Regions from separate parts of the Streptomyces sp. NPDC044106 genome, predicted to be linked through region 2. Evidence: riboswitches for the same ligand, from Rfam matches in the RefSeq annotation. Region 2 holds a riboswitch; each other region holds the start of a gene.

Region 1 (3,968 bases), on a different contig from region 2:
TGGGATCAGGCCGTACGTCATGTCACCCGCCGCGTCCGGTACAGCACCGCCACGAACGCCGGTACGCCGATGAGCGAGGTCACCACGCCGACCGGGACCTCCTGCGGGTCCAGGGCCGTGCGGGCGAGGGTGTCCACCCAGACCAGGAAGACCGCGCCGGCGAGCGCGGTGACGGGCAGCAGCCGGGCGTGGCCCGAGCCGACGAAGGCGCGGGCCGCGTGCGGCAGGACCAGCCCGACGAAGCCGATGGCGCCCGCCGAGCTGACCAGGGCCGCGGTCAGGAGCGCCGTCGTGCAGAGCAGGACGAGCCGGGTGCGGGCCACCCGGACGCCCAGCGCCGCCGCTGCCTCCTGGCCGAACGCGAACGCGTCGAGCGTGCGGGCGTGGCCGAGGCAGACGAGCAGCGCCACCGCGAGCACCCCGGCGCACAGCCACACGTCCGTCCAGCCGATTCCGCTGAGCGAGCCGAGGAGCCAGAACAGCACGCCGCGGGTGGTCTCGGCGTCGCCCGCCGTGAGGACGACGAACGAGGTCAGCGCGGAGAAGAGCTGCATGGCAGCGACGCCGGACAGCACGACCCGGTCCGTGGTGTCGCCCAGGGTGTGACTCAGGAGCAGCACCAGCGCGAACGAGCAGAGCGCCCCGGCGAACGCGCCCGCCGACACCGACACCGCTCCCCCGCCGACGCCGAGCACGACGACCGCGACCGCTCCGGTGGACGCGCCGGAGGACACCCCGAGCACGAAGGGGTCGGCGAGAGGGTTGCGGAGCAGCGACTGCATCACGGCGCCGCAGACCGCGAGGCCCGCGCCGCAGACCGCGGCGAGCAGCGTGCGCGGCATCCGCAGGTTCCAGACGATGCCGTCCCTGATCGGGGTGAGCGGGGTCTCGCCCCAGCCGAGGTGGGCGGCGACGGTCGACCATACGTCGGGCACGGAGATGTCGGCGGGGCCGATGGTGACGGCCACGGACACGGAGAGGACGAGCGCGGCGAGACCGGCCAGGCAGAGCAGGGCCAGGCGCAGGCCCCCGCGCAGGCCCGGGCGCGGGCCGTGCAGGGGTTCCGGGTGTACGGCGCCGGGTGCGGGCCCCTCCGTGCCGGTACCCGTGTCCGTACTGATGCCCGCGTCCGTGCCCGCGCCGGTACCGATCCCCCTTCCCGCGGCCGTACTCCCGCCCCCGCCCTCCGCCGCCTGCGTCACTTGCGGAGTCCGAACTTCCGCAGCGCGGCCGCGACCTGTTCGATGCCGTCGACCGTGCGGATCGTGGGGTTCATGGCCTGGCCGCTGAGCAGCACGTACCGCTTCTTCTTCACGGCGGTCAGGTTCTTCGTCGCCGGGTTCGTCTCCAGGAACCTGATCTTCGCCGCGGCGCTCTCCGCGGACTGGGACTTGCGCGTGAGGTCGCCGAGGACGATGGCGTCGGGGTCCCGGTCGGCGACGGTCTCCCAGTTGATCTGGGGCCACTCCTCACGGGTGTCGTCGAAGACGTTCTTGGCGCCGAGTTCGCGGGTGATGATGCCGGGGGCGCCGCAGCAGCCCGCCATGTACGGCGCGTCGGAGTTGGCGAACCAGTACATGAGGCGGGTGTCCGAGGCGGCGGCCTTGTCGATGTGCACGGTGGCCTTCGCGACCCGCCGCTTCAGTCCGGCGATCAGCTTCTCGCCGCGCTTCTCGACGTCGAAGACCTTCGCGAGGTCGCGGATCTCGGCGTAGACGCTGTCCATGGTGAGGGTCTTGACGCGCTTGCCGTCACCGTCGCCGTCGTCGTTGTCCTTGCCCGCGCAGTCGGTGGGCGAGACGTAGACGGGCACGCCTAGCTCGGTGAACTTCGTACGGTCGGCGACGCCGCCCTTGCCGACCGTGTAGAGGAAGGAGGCGCTGACGAAGTCCGGCTCCTTGGCGAGGACCTTCTCCAGCGACGGGTAGCGGTCGGCGAGCCGCTCCACCTTCGCGTTGTCCTTCGCCAGGTTCTTCAGGACCGGGTCGGTCCAGGTGCCGGTGCCGGCCATCCGGTCGGCGAGGCCGAGGGAGAGCAGGATCTCCGTGGACCCCTGGTCGAGGGAGACGGCCCGCCGGGGCGGCGCCTCGACCTTCGCCTCCTTGCCGCAGGAGGTGACCGTGACCGGATAGCCGTCGGCGCTCCCGCCCCCGGAGTGCGCGGCGTCGCGTGCGGAGCCGTCGCCGCACGCGGTGAGCGTGAGCAGACCGGCACAGAGGAGGGCGGCTGTACGGAGAGCGGCGGTACGGGCTGTCGAGGACACGTGATCCCTTGGGTCTCGCGGCTCATACGCGGAGCCTGGCCTGCGTCACGACCTCCGTCGCCCGGTGTGCGAGCGGAGGCGCCAGCAGGTCTTCGGACTCGGGATCGACCGGGCGGGGCGCCTTCCCGGGCGTCCGGAGACACCCAGTGGCCGTGGCCCCGCCCGTCCCCCTCACCGCTGCGCGTCAGTTCCGGATTCGCACCGGATTCCCTGGCCCAGGTGTGGGTTTGACTGGCTTGCGCAAGTTATCACGCACCTGTCACCCGCCCTCACGTGGTCGGTGCGGGCCTCGGCTCGCCTCGGTAGGTGCCGAACGACCAGCGGTTTCCCTCCGGGTCCTCGATGCCGAACTCGCGGCTGCCGTAGGGCTTGTCCTCGATCTCGGCGGTGATCTTCACGCCCGCCCCGGTGAGGCGCCGGTACAGGTCGTCCACCCGGGCCGTGACGACGTAGGCGCCCCCGGTGCCGGGTTTGCCGCAGGTGGCCGCGGCCTCCGGGTCGTACGAGCCGAGCATGATGCCGCCGCCCTCGGGCCAGTCGAGCTGGGCGTGGGCGACGCGGCCCCCGTCCTCGTACACGGCGGTGCGCAGGAAGCCGACGGTGTCGACGAGGAAGTCGATCAGCGCAGGGGCGTCCTGGGCCTGCACGCCCGGCCAGACGGCGGGAGGGGGTGTGGTGAGGCGGTCACCCTCGGCGGCACCCGGCGCGGGGTTCGGGGCCGGTGTGAGGTCCGGCTTCGGGGCCGACGTGACGTTCGGGTTCGAGCTCGGGTTCGGTGTGGTGTTCATGGCTTCGAGTCTTCGCCCGTACCGTGCGCCCCGGCTTGGATATTCCGGCACTCTTCGGCCAGCCAGCGGGTGGGACTCACTCCGGTGTACTGCCGGAAGTCACGGACGAGGTGGGAGTGGTCGTAGTAGCCGGTGCCGGCCGCGACCCGGGCGAGGTCCGGGGGTCCGCCCGCCGCGACGGCGCGGGTCACGACGGCCTTGGCGTGCTGGAAGCGCATCAGGCGTGCGGCCTGCTTCGGGCTCAGGCCCGTCTCGGCGCGGAACAGCGCGGTCAGCCTGCGTTCGCTCAGCGCGACGTGCCGGGACAGGCCGCCCAGGGTGCCCGCGCCGCGGTGCCGGGCCAGCCACGCCCAGGCCTCGGCGACCTCCGGGCGTACGGCTCCCATGGGGCGGTCGACGCAGGCGAGTCGCCGCAGGTACGCGGAGAGGTGGGCGAAACGGTCCGTCCAGTCGTCCAGCTCGCACAGCCGCTCGCGGACGTCGGCCGCGTGGTCGCCGAGCACGTCGGTGCCGCCGATGACCAGCTGACCGGTGAGTTCGGCGGCGGGCAGGCCGAGGAGCGCGCGGGCCGCGAGGGGATGCACGGCGAGCTGGATGCCCGCCTCGTGCTCGGGCTGGACGACGTACGCGGGGCTCTGGTGCAGGCCGCCCACCACGATGTCGGTGCGCGCCGCGTCCGGTCCCGTCGCCCGGCCTGGGGAGTCGCCGGTGGTGATGGGCCCGTCGAGGGAGAAGATCACCGTCAGATACGGCGAGGGCAGGCCGCGGTGCAGGGCGGGGCGCTGTCCCGCGGTGCGGTAGCCGACCGCGGAGACGACCATGCCGTCGAGCGGGCCGTCGAGCCTCGGCACGGCCCGGACGAACTCACGGGAGCCCATGGGAACCAGTATGCGCGGTGGACCGGGCGGGTCGCGGCA
Region 2 (3,968 bases):
GCCCGCCGATCTCGTAGGAGAGGCCTTCCGTGCGCAGCTCGCCGGTGGGGCGGGGGCCACCCGGTTCCACGCTCGTGCCGGGGTTCCGCGCGTTCATGCCGGGACTCCTTCGGTACGTCGCCGCAGCAGCCAGAGGAAGAAGGGGCCGCCGGTCAGCGCGGTGAGCACGCCGACGGGGATGTCCTGCGGCGCGGCGACGGTGCGCGCGGCGAGGTCGGCGGCGACCAGGAAGACCGCGCCCATCAGCGCCACGACCGGCAACAGCGCGCGGTGGGCGGCGCCGACCAGCATGCGGGCGGCGTGCGGCACCATCAGGCCGACGAACCCGATGGCCCCGCTGTAGGCGACCAGGACACCGGTCAGCAGGGAGGCGAGGACGAAGACGGTGACACGGAAGCGGGTCGCGTCCAGGCCGAGGACGGTGGCGCCCTCCTCGCCCGCGAGGAGCAGATCGAGGGGGCGGGCCATGGCGACGAGGAGGGCCGTGCCGAGGATGAGGACGGAGCAGGGCAGGGCGAGCATGTCCCAGCGGGCGCTGCCGAGGCCGCCGAGCGTCCAGTAGAGGACTTCCTTGAGGTGGTCCGCGCTGTCGGCGGTGACCAGGATGAGGCTGGTCAGCGCGGTCAGGATGTACGAGACGGCGACGCCCGCGAGGATCAGCCGGCCAGTGGCGAAGCCGCCGCCCCCGCTTCTGGCCAGGGTGTAGACGAGGACGAGCGAGAGCAGGGCACCCGCGAAGGCGGCGGCCGGGATGGTGACGGTGGTCGACAGGGCGGCGCCGAGGCCGAAGACGCCGCCGAGCACGATGGCGCAGACGGCGCCCACCGAGGCTCCGGAGGAGACGCCCAGCAGGAACGGGTCCGCGAGGGGGTTGCGGACGAGGGCCTGGAGGACGGCGCCGATGACTGCGAGGCCGCCTCCGACGGTGGCTCCGAGGATGACTCTCGGGAGTCTTACGTCGAGGACGATGGTTCTGAACGGGGAGGGTTCCGCTCGGCCGGTGAGGATCTCCATGACGTGGGCCGGGGGGATCCGCACGGAGCCGAGTGCGAGACCGGCGAGGGCGGTGGCCGCCAGGGTTGCGGTGAGGACGGTCAGTATCGTCAGGTGCCGCCCCCGTGAGCTCGGCCCATCGCCCTTCGGGCTCGTCCTCAAACGCCGGACGGGCTGGATGATCCGCCCCACGCGCTGGGTGATCCGCCCCACGCGCTGAATGGTCCGGCTCACAGCTGCGCCGCCAGCTTCCTCACCGCCTCCGGTGCTCGTACGCCCGTGACCACGTCCGACAGGCGCAGGACCGCGAAGTTCTCGTTCTTGATGGCGGGGACGTCCTGGAGGGCCGGGTCGTCGAGGAGGCGCTTCTTCTTCTGGGTGACGGTGGTGGCGCCGTAGTCGAGGATCAGGATCGTTTCGGGCTTGCGCTCGACGACCTTCTCCCAGGACGCGTCGGTGAAGGACTTGTTCACGTCGGCGAAGACGTTGTGGCCGCCCGCCCGCTCGACGATGTCGTTGCCGATGCCCCGGCCGCCCGCCGTGAACGCGGTCTTGTCGCCGCTGTCGTAGACGAAGACGGAGCGGGGCTTCTCACCCTTGGACCGGGACCGTGACTTCTCCGCGGTGGCGGCCAGTTCGCGGCGGGCGGCGCTCACCCATTTCTCGGCCCGCGCCCGCACCCCGAACGTGGCGCCGACCTCGCGGACCTCGCGGTAGACATCGTCCATGGAGACGGGGTGCCCGGCGCAGCCCTCGATGTTGAGGCGGCTGTCGATGCCGGACTTGGCGAGGGCCGAGCGGCTGCGTCCGTCACCGGCGAGGAAGGCGCTCGCGTAACCGCCGTACACGTAGTCGGGGTTGGCGGAGAGCAGCTTCTCGTAGGAGGGGTACTCCTTGGCGATCACCGGGATCGACTCGTACGCCTTCTTGTACTTCGGCAGGACCTCGTCGTCGAGGTAGGCGGTACCGGCCAGCCGGTCCTTCAGGCCGAGTTCCAGCATCACTTCGGTGGCGTGCTGGTTCATGGTGACGGCGCGCTTCGGGGGTGCGTCGTACGTCGTCCGCACGCCGCAGTTGGTGACGGTGTACGGGAATCCGGCGGCCTTGGTGGCGGGCCCGGAGTCGTCGTCCGCCGCCGAGGTGGAGCAGGCGGCGAGCGGGGCGAGCAGGGCGGCCGTGACGAGGGCGCGCAGGGGCCGGTGGGACCGGGGCATGACGGAACTGCCTCCTCCAGGGGATTTCCGCGTCCCCTGCGTTGCGTGGGAGGAAGGCGGCAGGTCAGTTCCTGACTCCCCCGCCCCAACTATGGGGTGGGGTCACAGTGGCGGGACCGTGCCGGGTTCGCACCGGCTTCCTGGCTCCTGCCGCCCTCGTTGGTAAAGATCAGTATGCCTGTACGACCTTTACCTCTTCCTCGGTGACCTCGCCGTCCACGATGCGGTACGAGCGGAACTGGAAGGGGCCCGGGCCGTCGGTGTCCGCCGTGGAGACCAGGACGTAGTGGGCGCCGGGCTCGTTGGCGTAGGTGATGTCGGTGCGCGAGGGGTAGGCCTCGGTGGCCGTGTGCGAGTGGTAGACGATCACGGGCTCCTCGTCGCGGTCGTCCATCTCGCGGTAGAGCTTCAGCAGGTCACCCGAGTCGAACTCGTAGAACGTGGGCGAGCGCGCGGCGTTCAGCATGGGGATGAACCGCTCGGGGCGGCCGGTGCCCGCCGGGCCCGCGACGACGCCGCAGGCCTCGTCGGGGTGGTCCTGGCGCGCGTGCGCGACGATCTGGTCGTGGAGGGCCTGGGTGAGGGTCAGCATGGGAGTCAGGATAAGCAGAGGGCCCGCGCCGTACCGAAGTGTGGTACGGGCGGGCCCGAATGCTGGACAACGCTCTGGGAAGCGGTGTCAGTCCTTCCCGACCGGCGTGCTGTCGGCGGTGACCGAGCCGTCGACAGCGGTCTTGCGCTTGTTGAAGGCGGCCGCCTGCGGGTTGCGGCTCTTGAGCACCAGGTACGACACCGTCAGGATCGCGGCCCAGACCGGGGCGGCGTACAGCGAGACCCGGTTGTCCTTGTCGATGCCCATCATCACGATGACCATGCCGATGAAGAGCAGCGCGAACCAGCTGGTGTACGGGGCACCGGGCGCCCGGAAGGTGGACTGCGGCAGCTCGCCGCGGTCGGCCTTGCGGCGGTAGCGGATCTGGCAGGCGAGGATCATGATCCAGGCCCACATACCGGAGATGGTCGCGAAGGAGACGACGTAGGTGAACGCCTTGCCGGGCCACTGGTAGTTGATCCAGACGCCGACCAGCATGCACGCGGCGGAGGCCGTGGTGCCGATCAGCGGCAGGCCGTTCTTCGTGAGCTTGGTGAAGAACTTCGGGCCCTGGCCGTTGAGCGCCAGGTCGCGCAGCATGCGGCCGGTGGAGTACATGCCGGAGTTGCAGGAGGAGAGCGCGGCGGTGAGGACCACGAAGTTCACGATGGCGGCGCCGACGCCGAGGCCCATCTTCTCGAAGGCGGCGACGAACGGCGAGACGTCGGGCTTGAACGTCGTCCACGGGACGACCGACAGGATCATGATGAGCGCGCCGACGTAGAAGACGGCGATGCGCCACGGCACGGTGTTGATGGCCTTGGGCAGGACGGTCTTCGGGTCCTTGGACTCGCCCGCGGTGACGCCGACGAGCTCGACGGCGAGGAAGGCGAACATCACGATCTGGAGCGTCATCAGCGTGGAGCCGATGCCGTTGGGGAAGAAGCCACCCTCGTCCCACAGGTGGGTCACGGAGGCGGTGTCACCGGCGTCGGAGAAGCCGATGGTGAGGATGCCGACGCAGATCAGGATCATGCCGATGATGGCGGTGACCTTGACCATCGAGAACCAGAACTCCAGCTCGCCGAAGAGCTTCACGGAGATGAGGTTCGCGCCGTACAGGATGACGGTGAAGACGAGCGCGTACGCCCATTGCGGGAAGGAGTCGT
Region 3 (3,968 bases), on a different contig from region 2:
ACCCGAACCGGAACCCGCCCCAGAGCCCCCACCAGCCCCACCTCCACCGCCGCTCCCTCCCCCTCCCCCACCCTCCCCCGAACCCGGCATCGGCTGGGTGGAGATCGTCGGAGCCATCGGCTCCCTCGTCACCCTCCTGACCTCCGTGCTCTTCTACTTCGGCTGGGCGAGCACCGACGCCGAGACCAGGGCGCTCGGGCTGCGCGACACCGTCTTCCACTTCTCCACCAGCGACTACCTGCTGCGCAGCGTCGGCGCTCTCTACCTCCCCGCCTGGCTGGCCGCGGGCCTCGCGCTCGGCACGCTCGGGCTGCTGCGCCGGGCCGCGAGCGAACCGGAACGGCTCGCCCGCGCCGTGCGGGTGCTGCGGTTCGCCTGGGCGGTGCCCGTCGCGCTCGTACCGCTGTATCCGCTCAGCCCCTGGCTGTCCGACCTGCTGCTGCCGCTCGCCGCGATCGGCGGCTTCTCCCTCAGCGCGTACGCCCGCACCCGGGAACGTCGTGACCTGCGGCTCTGGGGGCTCACACTGTTCATCTGCGTCCTGTCACTGTTCTGGGCCGTGTCGTCGTACGCGGCGATCGCCGGCCGGGGCCGTGCGGAGCTGACCGAGCGGACCCTGCGCGATGAGTTCCCCGCGGTCGTCGTCTTCAGTGCGAAGGACCTGATGATCCGGGGCGGCGGCAGTTGCTACCGTCGCGTCACCGACAAGGGGAGCCAGTACGCGTACGAGTACGCCGGTTTGCGCCTGTTCCACGTCTCCGGGGACCGGATCTTCCTCGTCCCCCGCGACTGGTCCCCCGGGGACGGCACCCTCTACGTCCTCAAGGAGGGGGCGGGTCAGCGCGTCGATCTGCTCAGCGGGGCCGGTCGCCGGGCGCGGGAGTGCCGGGCGCAGCCGGAGGCCGGTGCTCAATAGGCGAAGCCGAACGGCGGTCGCGCGGCGGGCGAGGCGTGTTCGGTGAACCGGCCGCAGGAGCGGAACCCCAGGCGGCGGTAGACCGGTTCGCCGTCGGTGGATGCCTGGAGGACGGCGTGGACGTACTCCTGGTCGCGGGCGGTGTGCAGGGCGGCGAGGGTGACTGCGCCGCCGTATCCGCGGCCGCGGTGGGCGGCCAGGGTGCAGATGTTGTAGATCCCGGCGACGCCCGCGTGCAGGAAGACCTCGGCGCAGCAGACCGCGCGGCCTCCCGCGTAGCCGACCAGGAAGCGGGCCGGGCAGTCCGGGTCGAGTACCTGGCGCGCGGCCCGGTCGTAGAAGTCGCGCACGGTGGTGGCGGGCGGGGTCCAGTTCGCGGCGAGGATCGTGGCGCAGTCGGCGAGTTGAGCGGTCGTGGTCACGTGCCGGATGTCGAGGCCGGGCGCGGAGGGGCGCGGCAGGGTGGGGGCGAGCTCCGCCCACATGGCCGTCTCGTCGTCCGTGGCAGGCAGGCCGGCGGCGGTGAGGCGGTCGGTCAGGTCGGGCGGTGTCGTCGCGGGGCCGACCCACCAGGAGAAGGGGCGGCCCGTTCCGGCCAGCGCCCGAGTGGTCTCGGCTACGCGGGCCGGTGCGGTCTCGGAGGTGAAGCGGGCCGCGGCGACGATGTTGAACGTGTCGTCATCGAGGCCGCTGTCGGCGATCAGCAGGTCGTCGGTCTCCGTGACGCTCGCACCCGGCATGCGCCGGTGCAGGTGGCAGGCGTGTTCCGCCAGGTTCCGTTCCATCCGGTCGCGCAGATCGGCCTCGTCGAAAGGGGTGTCGGTCACGTGTGCAGCTTGCCAAAGGGCGCGCGCGGGCAGGCGCGACAAGGAGTCGCGCGGCCGAACATCGCCGTCGCTTTCCCGCCCGCCGCGCCGGCGAAGCGTCCACGGCACGTGTTCCTCCTCACCGTCCGAATGCCGAGGGCGACCCGGAACAGCGGTCGACGGCCCCGTATGGTGATCGGTGCAGCTGGTTCGCCCCGTCCGCCAGACGGGAGCGTCGCAAGAGGGAACCCGGTGTGAATCCGGGACTGCCCCGCAGCGGTGAGCGGGAACGACCGCCGTCACACGCACTGGAACCGCGAGACCGGTTCTGGGAAGCGACGGCCAGTAGGTGTCCGCCCGCCTTCTTCCGAAGGCGGTGGACGAGGCCCGCGAGTCCGAAGACCTGCCCGCTGTCCACGCCCGAACCATTCGTGCGCGGATATCCCGGTGACCTCGTGGGCGGGTCGGCGTGCATACCAGACGGGCGACCGCGCCGACCGCGCGCTCCCGGCCCGTCCGGTCCGTCGCCCTTCGCGCTCTCGTCCCGTCTCCGGGATCTCAGGGATTCATCTCGCGAAGGAGATCTCCGTGACCACCAAGCCCGCAGCCGCGGCAGCACGGGCCACCGTGTACGGCTACCCCCGTCAGGGTCGTGACCGCGAACTCAAGAAGGCGATCGAGGGCTACTGGAAGGGCCGCGTCACCGCGGACGCCCTCGCGGCCACCGCCGCCGGGCTTCGCCGCTCGAACTGGCGCGAACTCGCCGACGCCGGCATCGACGAAGTCCCGACCGGCGACTTCTCGTACTACGACCACGTCCTTGACACCACCGTCATGGTCGGCGCCGTCCCCGAGCGTCACCGCACCGCGGTCGAGAGGGACGCGCTCGACGGCTACTTCGCGATGGCGCGCGGCACCCAGGACGTGGCGCCGCTGGAGATGACGAAGTGGTTCGACACCAACTACCACTACCTGGTGCCGGAGTTGGGGCCCGGCACCGTCTTCCGCGCCGACTCCACCAAGCAGGTCACCGAGTTCGGGGAGGCCCATGCGCTGGGCCTCTCGGCGCGCCCCGTCCTCGTCGGCCCCGTCACCTACCTGCTGCTCGCCAAGCCCGCACCCGGGGTGGCCGCCGACTTCGACCCGCTGACCCTCCTCGACCGTCTCCTGCCGGTGTACGCCGAGGTGCTCGCCGACCTCCGCGCCGCGGGCGCCGAGTGGGTCCAGCTCGACGAGCCCGCGCTCGTCCAGGACCGTACGCGGGCCGAACTGAACACGGCCGAGCGCGCCTACCGCGACCTCGGCGCCCTCACCGACCGGCCCAAGCTCCTCATCGCCTCGTACTTCGACCGGCTCGGCGACGCCCTTCCCCTGCTCGCCAAGGTCCCGGTCGAGGGCCTCGCCCTCGACTTCACCGATGCGGCGGCCGCCAACCTCGACGCGCTCGCCGCCGCCGGCGGGCTGCCCGGCAAACGGCTGGTCGCGGGGGTCGTCAACGGCCGCAACATCTGGGTCGACGACCTGGAGAAGTCCCTGGCCACCCTCGGCACCCTGCTCGGCCTGGCCGACCGGGTCGACGTGGCCGCCTCCTGCTCCCTCCTCCACGTCCCCGTCGACGCCACCCTGGAACGGGACATCGAGCCGCAGATCCTGCGCTGGCTGGCCTTCGCCCGCCAGAAGACCACCGAGATCGTGACGCTCGCCCGGGGCCTGGCCCGGGGCACCGACACGATCTCCACCCAACTCGCCGCCAACCGCGCCGATCTGGCGTCCCGGGCAGGCTCCCCCATCACCCGCGACCCGGCCGTCCGCGCCCGCGCCGGCGCCGTCACGGAGGCCGACGCCCGCCGCTCCCAGCCCTACCCCGAGCGCGCGGCGGCCCAGCGCGCCGCCCTCGGCCTCCCACTGCTGCCGACCACCACCATCGGCTCCTTCCCGCAGACCACCGAACTGCGCACGGCCCGCGCCGATGTGCGGGCGGGACGGATCGACGCCGCCGGGTACGAGGAGCGCGTCAGGGCCGAGATCCAGGAGGTGATCTCCTTCCAGGAGAAGACGGGCCTCGACGTCCTGGTGCACGGCGAGCCCGAACGCAACGACATGGTGCAGTACTTCGCCGAGCAGCTCACCGGCTACCTCGCCACGCAGCACGGCTGGGTCCAGTCGTACGGCACCCGCTATGTGCGTCCGCCGGTCCTCGCCGGTGACATCTCGCGACCGGAGCCGATGACGGTGCGCTGGACGAC

What was found. A riboswitch is a leader RNA that binds a small molecule or an ion and turns the genes downstream of it on or off. The one in region 2 is predicted to bind cobalamin.
Region 1: linked by a shared signal. The riboswitch ahead of AC07DI_RS23565 (ABC transporter substrate-binding protein) and the one ahead of AC07DI_RS13075 (ABC transporter substrate-binding protein) in region 2 are both predicted to bind cobalamin.
Region 3: linked by a shared signal. The riboswitch ahead of metE (5-methyltetrahydropteroyltriglutamate--homocysteine S-methyltransferase) and the one ahead of AC07DI_RS13075 (ABC transporter substrate-binding protein) in region 2 are both predicted to bind cobalamin.

The regions. Positions count from the first base shown of each region.
Region 1 is NZ_JBWKFZ010000012.1:255,668-259,635, reverse strand. It holds gene AC07DI_RS23575 (ABC transporter ATP-binding protein) at 1-21, opposite strand, end outside; gene AC07DI_RS23570 (FecCD family ABC transporter permease) at 18-1,121, opposite strand; gene AC07DI_RS23565 (ABC transporter substrate-binding protein) at 1,199-2,263, opposite strand; cobalamin riboswitch at 2,330-2,514, opposite strand; gene AC07DI_RS23560 (VOC family protein) at 2,533-3,051, opposite strand; gene AC07DI_RS23555 (AraC family transcriptional regulator) at 3,048-3,929, opposite strand.
Region 2 is NZ_JBWKFZ010000006.1:291,149-295,116, forward strand. It holds gene AC07DI_RS13065 (ABC transporter ATP-binding protein) at 1-97, opposite strand, end outside; gene AC07DI_RS13070 (FecCD family ABC transporter permease) at 94-1,107, opposite strand; gene AC07DI_RS13075 (ABC transporter substrate-binding protein) at 1,224-2,207, opposite strand; cobalamin riboswitch at 2,253-2,373, opposite strand; gene AC07DI_RS13080 (M67 family metallopeptidase) at 2,377-2,799, opposite strand; gene AC07DI_RS13085 (amino acid permease) at 2,887-3,968, opposite strand, start outside.
Region 3 is NZ_JBWKFZ010000004.1:143,420-147,387, forward strand. It holds gene AC07DI_RS08280 (hypothetical protein) at 98-916, shown strand; gene AC07DI_RS08285 (GNAT family N-acetyltransferase) at 910-1,701, opposite strand; cobalamin riboswitch at 1,912-2,147, shown strand; gene metE (5-methyltetrahydropteroyltriglutamate--homocysteine S-methyltransferase) at 2,311-3,968, shown strand, end outside.